2 regions of the Thalassotalea crassostreae genome follow, and region 1 is predicted to be linked to the other one. Evidence: predicted binding sites of a transcription regulator. Region 1 holds the regulator's gene; the other holds the start of a gene.

Region 1 (5,060 bases):
GCGTCGTTTTTATCAACCATTAATGGTAAATCTAACTTCTCACACTTTTCACGAGACATTGGCATACAAATCAAACCACGACCATGAGTGGCCATAAAGTTGATTGCTTCTGGCGTAACTTTTTCTGCTGCCATGATGAAATCGCCTTCGTTCTCACGATCTTCATCATCCATCAAGATAACCATTTTACCGGCTTTAATGTCTGCAATGATTTCTTGTGGGGTGTGTAAATTCATATCTTATAAACCTTTATACGTATGCACATTGGCACGTTTTGCATTAAATTAAACGGAATTAAATTGAGTTAAACTGAATTAAATTAATGCTTACTTAATATAACCGCTTTTTAATAGCAGCTCTTCTGTAACACCAGCAGCAGGAGCTTGATCTTGCTGCTTACAAAATAATAATCTTTCAATGTAGCGGGCGATTAAATCTACTTCTAGATTAACCAGCTGTCCCACTTTATAACTACTAATGATAGTTTGTTCTGTCGTATGTGGCACAATCGTTAAACGAAAACGGTTATTTTCAACACTATTTACCGTTAAACTAACACCATCAATAGTAATAGAGCCTTTCTCAGCAACGTATTGTTTGATTTGCTCTGGCAGCTCTAACCAATAATCTATCGAGTTGCCGTTATGTTTAATCGCTTCAATTTTACCAATCGCATCAACGTGACCACTAACCATGTGGCCACCAAAGCGTGTCGTTGGTAACATCGCTTTTTCCAGATTAACCATTTGCCCAGGTTTATAGTTAGCAAAGCCAGTACGAGTTAATGTTTCATTTGAGACGTCGGCGCTATAGCTATTGCAGTCAAATGCAACGACAGTCAAGCAGATGCCATTGGTTGCAATTGAGTCGCCAAGATTTACATCTGACATATCAAGGGTTGAACTATCGACAACGACACGCGCACCAGCTGCGTTTAAATTAATTGCGTTGATTTTGCCAACGGCTTCTACAATTCCGGTAAACATTAATTCCTTTCCGCAAATTACGTTGAGTAATATTAACTATAGTTTTTAGCTACAAATGTCAGCGATAATTCTTAAATCATCACCGACCATACGAACATCTTTAAACGACAATTGTACAGCATCTTTTAGCAAAGTGAGCGTTGGTATATCAAATAATCCAAAACTATTTTCAGCCATTAACTTCGGCGCTTGGTAGAGTATCAATTCATCAACCAATCCGGCACCAATAAACGCACCAGAAAGTCGAGCACCAGACTCTAACCACAACTCATTAAAACCAATTTCGCCTAACTTTGACATAAGTTCGGTTAGGTTCGCTTTACCGTTAATCTCGCTAACATTAAGTTCACTTACAAAGTGAGGCCACTCGGCGGTTTTTTCAAGTGACGTGCGTACTAATATTATTGATGATTGTTGTTTGAATAGCGCTAATGTTAATAATAAAACTGGGGTTAACCTATTTTGACTATCAATAATCACTCGTGTCGGTTGTCGCAGATTTGTCTGTTCAATAGAATCTTTAGCAAACCCTAGTTCTTGATAACGCACATTAAGCGTTGCGTCATCCACTAAAACCGTATCTGCACCACTTATAATGGCACAACTTTTTGCGCGAAACCTTTGCACATCTTGTCTTGCTTTACTTCCTGTTATCCATTTACTTTCACCACTTTGCATGGCAGTTTTGCCATCAAGGCTTGCCGCCATTTTACAACGAAGTAATGGCTTGCCTTGACTCATACGTTTGATAAATCCGGGATTCAAGGTGCGACACGCAGACTCTAATACGCCTGATTCTGTGCTAATGCCAGCATTCTGTAGCATAGTAACGCCACGGCCAGAAACTAAAGGGTTAGGATCGACCATGCCAATAACCACATGCTTAATGCCTGCATCAATCAAACCTTGAGCACATGGCGGTGTTCGACCAAAGTGGCTACACGGTTCGAGCGTTACATAGGCAGTAGCACCATTGATGTCATGACCTAATTCTTTAGCATTAGCGATAGCGTTAACTTCGGCATGGCCTTCACCAGCCTTTCTATGCCACCCTTCACCTATCACTTGATTATTTTTAACCAGCACACAACCAACATTCGGGTTTGGTGACGTCGTATATTGGCCACGCTTTGCCAGTTCAACGGCACGCTGCATATAAGATTCGTTGGTTAATTTTTTGCTAGCTATTTGCTCAGTGTTCACAGATAAAACTCTCACTATCCATCGTTATGCCATGAATGTATAAAATAAACAAAATGTATTGTTAGTCATCACCAAGTCGGGCAATTTCTTCGCCAAACTCTTTGATATCTTCAAATGAACGATAGACTGATGCAAAGCGCACATAAGCCACTTTATCTAAAACTTTGAGTTCATCCATAATTAGGTTACCTAAAATCTCACTTGAGATCTCACGCTCGCCAGTTGCTCTCAATTTTGATTTCAAATGATTGATTGCCAGTTCAATACTTTCGATGCTCACTGGGCGTTTTTCTAATGCTCGTAATAAACCATTTCGCATTTTTTCTTCGTTAAATGGTTCACGAGAGCCATCACGTTTAATTAAACGAGGCATAACTAATTCAGCTGACTCAAACGTTGTATAACGTTCACGACAATCAAGGCATTCGCGACGACGACGAACCTGATGCCCGTCTGATACCAAACGAGAATCTATTACTTTGGTATCTACCGCTGCACAAAATGGACAATGCATAAAATTCCTGTTGTATCTACTTGTTGTATATGACCAAAATTTATTAAAAAAAATGGCCGCTAATAGCGACCATTCTAATCTAATTTAGCTTAGTTTGCATTAAGCATAAACAGGGAATCGAGAACACAATTCTTTCACGTTTTCACGTACCGAATTGATTGTATCTTCGTTGTTGATATCATCTAAAATATCACAAATCCAACCTGTTAATTCTTTTGTTTCAGCAGTACCAAAACCACGACGAGTAATCGCTGGCGTACCTAAACGAAGACCAGATGTTACAAACGGAGAACGTGGATCGTTTGGAACTGAGTTTTTGTTTACTGTGATGTAAGCACGACCTAATGCTGCATCAGCATCTTTACCAGTAATATCTTTATCAATTAAATCTAATAATAATAAGTGGTTTTCTGTGCCGTTAGATACAACTTTGTAGCCACGCTCTTGTAGTACAGCAACCATTGCTTTGGCGTTATCTAATACGTTTTGCTGGTAAACTTTAAACTCAGGTTGTAAAGCTTCTTTAAATGCAACCGCTTTAGCAGCGATGATGTGCATTAAAGGACCACCTTGACCACCAGGAAAAACTGCAGAATTTAATTTCTTCTCAATTGCTTCATCATTACAACCAGAAATAATTAAACCACCACGAGGGCCCGCTAAAGTTTTATGAGTCGTTGTTGTTACAACGTGTGCGTGTGGTACAGGGTTAGGGTAAAGACCCGCAGCAATAAGACCGGCAACGTGTGCCATATCAACCATAAAGTAAGCGTCTACTTTATCAGCGATTTCACGCATTCTTGCCCAATCTACAACACCAGAGAATGCTGAGAAACCACCAATGATCATTTCAGGCTTGTGCTCTAATGCTAGACGCTCAAGTTCTTCATAGTCGATATCACCTGTTTCAGGATGAAGACCATATTGAAATGCTTCGTATGACTTACCAGAAAAGTTTACATGAGAACCGTGAGTTAAATGTCCACCGTGCGCTAGGCTCATACCTAGTACTTTTCCGCCTGGCTTAACAAGTGCTTGGAAAACCGCTGCGTTTGCTTGTGAACCTGCGTGAGGTTGAACGTTTGCATAAGTTGCACCGAATAACTCTTTTGCACGATCGATTGCCAATTGCTCTGCAATATCAACGAACTCACAACCACCGTAATAACGCTTACCAGGGTAACCTTCTGCGTATTTGTTAGTTAATTGCGAACCTTGAGCTTCAAGTACACGAGCGCTACAGTAGTTTTCTGAAGCAATAAGTTCAATGTGGTGTTCTTGACGTTCAGCTTCATTAGTCATTGCTTGATGTAATTCTGCATCGAAATCAGCAATATTCATATCACGAGTTAGCATGGGATTTCCTCTGGTTTAATTATTTATCAACGCTTAAGTGATCATTTAAGCATTAAAAGTGTAATTTATTTAGGCGGGTATTTTGCCCGATCGTAAAGCGCTTGTATATGACTTTCTACTGAGGTCTAATGACTATCATATTCCGATAATAAATAAGGAGCCTAAAGGCCCCTTAAAAACGTTACGATTTACTTTTAGTACAGTAACAATTAGTGGTTTTCAGACACCATATTTACCGTATACTTTGGAATTTCAACGACCAGATCTTCATCAGCAATAATCGCCTGACAACCTAAACGAGATTCAGGTTCTAAACCCCAGGCTTTATCTAGCATATCATCTTCAAGTTCATCACTTTCTTCAAGCGAATCAAAACCTTCACGCACGATCATATGGCAAGTAGTACAAGCACATACTTTTTCACAAGCATGTTCTACACCAATATTGTTCTTTAAAGCGACGTCTAAAACTGTTTCACCAGTATCCGCTTCTACTACTAACCCGTCAGGGCACAACTCTTCATTAGGAAGAAAAATAATTTGTGGCATGATTAAACCTCGTCAACCGAGTGACCTGCTAATGCGGTGCGGATTGAAGAATCCATACGACGCTCAGCAAAAGTCGCGGTAATTTTATCTACTTTTTCAATTGCTTCCTCAATGGCAGCAATATCGTCTAATTGTGAAACCGAATTCATATTAGCCAACTCATGATTGATGGTTGTTAATTCTTCTTCAGTTAATAAATTTTTTCCATCAACAGCTAATGCTGCTGTAACACTTTCAAATACTCGTGCCGCTTCTACTTGCTGCTCTTTTAACATTCGAGCAGCCATATCTTCTTTAGCATTAGTCATCGAATCTTTAAGCATGGTGATAATATCAGTTTCGCCTAAACCAAACGACGGTTTGACTTCAATTGATGATTCAACACCTGTCGATTTTTCCATGGCAGTAACGCTTAGTAAGCCATCCGCATCCACTTTGAAAGTAACTCGTATA
Region 2 (5,060 bases), 1.4 Mb from region 1:
GACATACAAGGATGTATTAATGCTACGAGTTCATGGATGAACAAGAGTAGTCCCTGTATTTTCGACAAACGCTGTAAATGGAATTACGAGTGCCGTGATGCTATGGATGGCATTAGTCCCTTAAAGTAAAAAAGAAGGCCGCAGCCTTCTTTTCTAATGTCTAAATTAATACTTATAAGACCTATTTAGATCTTACATGCACCGCCTTCACAGCCGTCATCCATATCACCTTGGCTATCATCTGCACCATCACGAGTGTTGTGATAATACATGGTCTTAACACCGAGTTTATAAGCTAATAGAATATCTTTTAAAATTTGTTTTACTGGTACTTTACCGTTTTCAAATTTCATTGGATCGTAGTTAGTATTTGCAGAAATTGTTTGGTCAACGAATTTTTGCATAATTGCGACTAACTCTAAATAACCTGTGTTGTCAGGGATATTCCAAAGTAGTTCATAGTTATGCTTAAGCTTTTCATACTCTGGTACAACTTGCTTAAGTACACCATCTTTCGATGCTTTAATAGAAATCAAACCACGAGGCGGCTCAATACCATTTGTCGCATTAGAAATCTGTGAGCTGGTCTCAGATGGCATAAGTGCAGATACCGTAGAGTTACGTACACCGTGCTCTTTAATACTCGCTCGTAAACCTTCCCAATCTAAGTGTAAGTCTTCGGTACAAATCTTATCTACATCTTTTTTGTATGTATCAACAGGAAGAATACCCTGTGCTAGCTTAGTTTCATTGAACAGTGGACAAGCGCCTTGCTCTTTTGCTAACTGATTTGAGGCTTTTAATAAGTAATATTGAATCGCTTCAAATGTTCTATGTGTAAGGTTGTTTGCACTACCGTTTGAGTAGAACACACCATTCTTAGCTAAGTAATATGCGTAGTTGATTACACCAACACCTAAAGTACGACGACCCATAGTGGCATTAAATGCTGCTGGAACTGGGTAGTCTTGATAATCTAATAAGCTATCTAGGGCACGAATCGCTAAATCAGCAAGTCCTTCAAGTTCATCTAAACTGTCAATTTTACCTAAGTTAAATGCAGATAATGTACAAAGGGCAATTTCGCCATTTGGATCGTTAACATCTTCCATAGGCTTAGTCGGTAGGGCAATCTCTAAACAAAGGTTTGATTGACGAACCGGTGCAACTTTCTGGTCGAACGGACTGTGATTATTACAGTGATCAACGTTTTGTAAATAAATACGACCAGTACTTGCACGCTCTTGTGCAAATAAAGTGAATAATTCAATTGCTTTAATACGTTTCTTACGAATCGACTCGTCGTTTTCGTACTTAACATAAAGCTCTTCAAACTTGTCTTGGTCTTGGAAGAATGCGTCATATAAACCAGGTACGTCAGAAGGAGAGAATAACGTGATGTATCCACCTTTGATCAAACGTTGGTACATAGTTTTGTTAAACTGCACACCGTAATCTAAGTGACGAACACGGTTTTCTTCAACACCTCGGTTATTTTTAAGTACCAGTAAGCTTTCGACTTCTAAATGCCATAATGGGTAGAATAAAGTCGCTGCGCCACCACGAACACCACCTTGTGAACAACTTTTTACTGCTGTTTGGAAGTGTTTATAGAATGGAATACAACCTGTATGGAATGCTTCGCCGTTACGAATCGTGCTACCTAATGCACGGATGCGACCAGCATTGATACCAATACCAGCACGTTGTGAAACGTATTTTACAATTGAGCTCGTAGTCGCGTTAATTGAATCTAAACTGTCGCCTGCTTCAATTAATACACAAGAAGAGAACTGACGAGTAGGTGTACGTACACCGGCCATGATCGGCGTTGGTAATGAAATTTTAAACGTCGAAATAGCGTCATAGAAACCTTTTACATATTGTAAACGAGTTTCTTGAGGGTATTTTGCAAATAAACATGCCGCAACCAACATATATAAAAACTGTGCACTTTCATATATTTCACCAGTTACACGGTTTTGTACTAAGTACTTACCTTCTAACTGCTTAACCGCAGCGTAACTGAATGTTTTATCTCGCTCGTGGTCAATAAACGAATCCATTTGTGCAAATTCTTCAGCAGTGTAGTCTTCAGTTAAATGCTTATCGTATTTACCTGAGCCCACTAACGCTTGAACATGTTCGTAAAGTGCAGGTGGCTCATATTGGCCATAAGCTTTTTTACGTAAATGGAAGATCGCTAAACGCGCAGCTAAATACTGATAATCAGGTGTTTCTTCTGAAATTAGATCCGCTGCGGCTTTAATAATCGTTTCATGAATATCTTCGGTTTTGATGCCGTCATAAAACTGTATATGTGATTTAATTTCGACCTGTGAAACAGATACAGAGTCTAGGCCTTCAGCAGCCCAGTCGATTACCTGGTGGATTTTGTCGAGATCAATAGGTTCTTTTTCACCGTTGCGTTTGGTGACAGAAAGGTTGTTATTCATTGGTTGATTATCTTTATTTATATTTAGCTTAGCTTCAGGGGCATTCATAGGTGCCAGTTTCCTGTTCATCGTTTATAATTTTTGTTGTTGATATACACAAGATAATGAGGTTTAGGACTTATTGCAACCCCTATATATAGTGTTTGGCCATCGGTATTTTTACTTACCGTAATTAGGTTAGTAGCAACTAACTTAGTATCCTTTGTTTTCTGTCTATTAACAAAAGATCAAGATTTATTTATCGAAAAAAAAATAATTTAATAAAATTTTGGGTTATTTTCGTAGTGCAAAAATCACTGTTTTGGTGCATTTGAAATACCTAATAAATACAACAACTTAAAACGCCTGTACGATCTTTGTGCGAGTTGATTATTTCGTGAGCGACAGTATATCCAGTGGGTGTTCTAGGGTATGGTGAGCCGCCCATGAAGGGAGTTCGTCATAGTCTTTTATATAACCCCATTTGGCAATACCTGTGGTCATACTAGCAGCGTGACCTGCTTCAATGTCTCTTTTCGCATCCCCTATATATAGTATTTGCTCTGGTGCTACATTTATTTCGCGACTGGCTAAAAACATCGGCATTGGATGGGGTTTGCTTTTCGCCGTCGTATCACCACTGATGTTTGTTTTTGAATGCTGAAAAAGTTCAAATTGAGACAACAAAGGGTCGGTCAGAAAACCTGGTTTATTGGTGACAACACCCCAAGGCATCTGCTGCTGATTTAATTCTATTAATAATTGCTCAACACCATCAAAATATGTGGTGTGTGTGGCGATGTTTTTTTCGTAGTATTGAAGAAACTGTTGACGTAATAATTCTCGATCGAAATTAACCAATTCTTCTTTGAACCCCAAGTCTAATAAAGGGTAGACACCATCGGAAGCAACCATACGGTATTCTTGCGATTGTACCGTTTCAAATCCATAATGCTGTAATAGATGATTTAGCGTTGCCCCTAAGTCGTCAGCGGTGTCTAGCAAGGTGCCATCGAGATCAAATAAAACAGCATTAAAATTGGTTAGCTTCATAGTCATTGTTAGTCTTGCTCTGGCATTTTAAACGCTAAGATATAGTTCACGTCTAACCCCGGTGCAAGCTTGTGGTTTTCGGTAATAGGGTTGTAATGTATACCGGTTGTATCAAAACATTTTAATCCACATTCTTCAGCCCAGCCGATTAATTGGCTAGGACGAATAAATTTATCCCAATCATGAGTACCATCTGGAACAAGTTTCAATATCTTTTCAGCGGCAAGAATGGCAAATAAATACGATTTAGTCGTTTTATTTAATGTTGAGAAAAATACGTATCCACCAGGTTTTACCATTTGCGCACAAGCGTTAACAATAGAAGATGGATCAGGTACGTGCTCAAGCATTTCCATACACGTTACAACATCATATTGTTGTGGGCATTGTTCAGCTTTATGTTCTACAGGGATTTTCTCATAATCGAGTTCAACACCTGCCTCTAGGGCATGCAGTTTGGCTACATTCAAAGGTTCCTCACCCATATCGATACCAGTTACTTTGGCGCCTAACCTAGCTAAACTCTCGGCTAAAATACCGCCCCCACAGCCAACATCAATAATATTTAGATCAAAAAGATCACCAACATGAGAGGTAATGAAATTTCGACGTAATGGGTTTATTTGATGAAGAGGCTTAAAGTCGCCATGTAAATCCCACCATTGGCTTGCAACTTTTTCAAACTTTGCAATTTCTTCGGGATTAACGTTTAACGGTTGTTTAGTTTCTGACATGAGTTTTATTCACATAATGATGTTCTGAATTGATTCTATTACAAAGCAGACATTGAAAACAAAAAAAAGCACGTTTAAATCGTGCTTTTTATAAAATTTTTATACCAAGAAGAAGATTTGGTTAAAGGTTAGTCAATTGAGATTGGCTAACAATTAATCATCAACTCGGTCACCGATTTTATTTAGGATAGTAATTTCACCATCACAAACGGCAATAATTGATTTGTTCTTTTTAAATTCATCGGAAATGATTACTCGGCCACCATCTTTTTGCGGGAATAAAGCAACTTCATGATTTAACTCAAGTGAGGTTATATCGTAATAAAGGATGGTAACTTTGCGATCTTTAGTTTCGGCCATGATTATTCTTATTATTAGTTTAAAAGAGAGCTTATTTTGATTATTTATAACGAAGTCTGAGGGTAATGTAAACAAACTTAAATTTTTACGTTAAAAGTAAGTGACTTTTGCTTTCCTTTATTGTTTAATCAGGTGTACTTAGTAGGTTTATTAACCGTTACATTTTATCAAAAGAATTTAACGGCAATGTCCTAGAAATTTATTGATAAAAGCCGCACAATGTATCTCTGCATAGCAGACAAATAATATCGGCTTTTATCACAATAAAGCAGTGCAGTCTTATTAGCTTCTGTGCTAATATTCTGCCTCGATAATAATAATTTTGAGCATTTTTGCTGACATTTAGGGAAAGCATCGTTTTATGACCGATCTGGCTAAAGAAATAGTTCCTGTCAATATTGAAGATGAATTAAAGAATTCCTACCTTGATTACGCGATGAGTGTAATCGTAGGCCGTGCATTACCAGATGTACGCGAT

Evidence for each region. The regulator NrdR, encoded in region 1, represses ribonucleotide reductase genes. The targets are predictions, from matches to a motif close to AAACACNANATNTNGTGTTT.
Region 2: the regulator NrdR is predicted to act here: its motif matches at 2,582-2,601, upstream of nrdA (class 1a ribonucleoside-diphosphate reductase subunit alpha).

What each region holds. Positions count from the first base shown of each region.
Region 1 covers NZ_CP017689.1:2,972,521-2,977,580, forward strand. The annotation lists gene ribBA (bifunctional 3,4-dihydroxy-2-butanone-4-phosphate synthase/GTP cyclohydrolase II) at 1-236, opposite strand, end outside; gene LT090_RS12740 (riboflavin synthase) at 327-986, opposite strand; gene ribD (bifunctional diaminohydroxyphosphoribosylaminopyrimidine deaminase/5-amino-6-(5-phosphoribosylamino)uracil reductase RibD) at 1,032-2,141, opposite strand; gene nrdR (transcriptional regulator NrdR) at 2,251-2,703, opposite strand; gene glyA (serine hydroxymethyltransferase) at 2,803-4,059, opposite strand; gene fdx (ISC system 2Fe-2S type ferredoxin) at 4,269-4,607, opposite strand; gene hscA (Fe-S protein assembly chaperone HscA) at 4,610-5,060, opposite strand, start outside.
Region 2 covers NZ_CP017689.1:1,611,006-1,616,065, forward strand. The annotation lists gene nrdA (class 1a ribonucleoside-diphosphate reductase subunit alpha) at 186-2,456, opposite strand; gene LT090_RS06920 (HAD family hydrolase) at 2,826-3,494, opposite strand; gene ubiG (bifunctional 2-polyprenyl-6-hydroxyphenol methylase/3-demethylubiquinol 3-O-methyltransferase UbiG) at 3,497-4,222, opposite strand; gene LT090_RS06930 (TIGR02922 family protein) at 4,376-4,582, opposite strand; gene gyrA (DNA topoisomerase (ATP-hydrolyzing) subunit A) at 4,944-5,060, shown strand, end outside.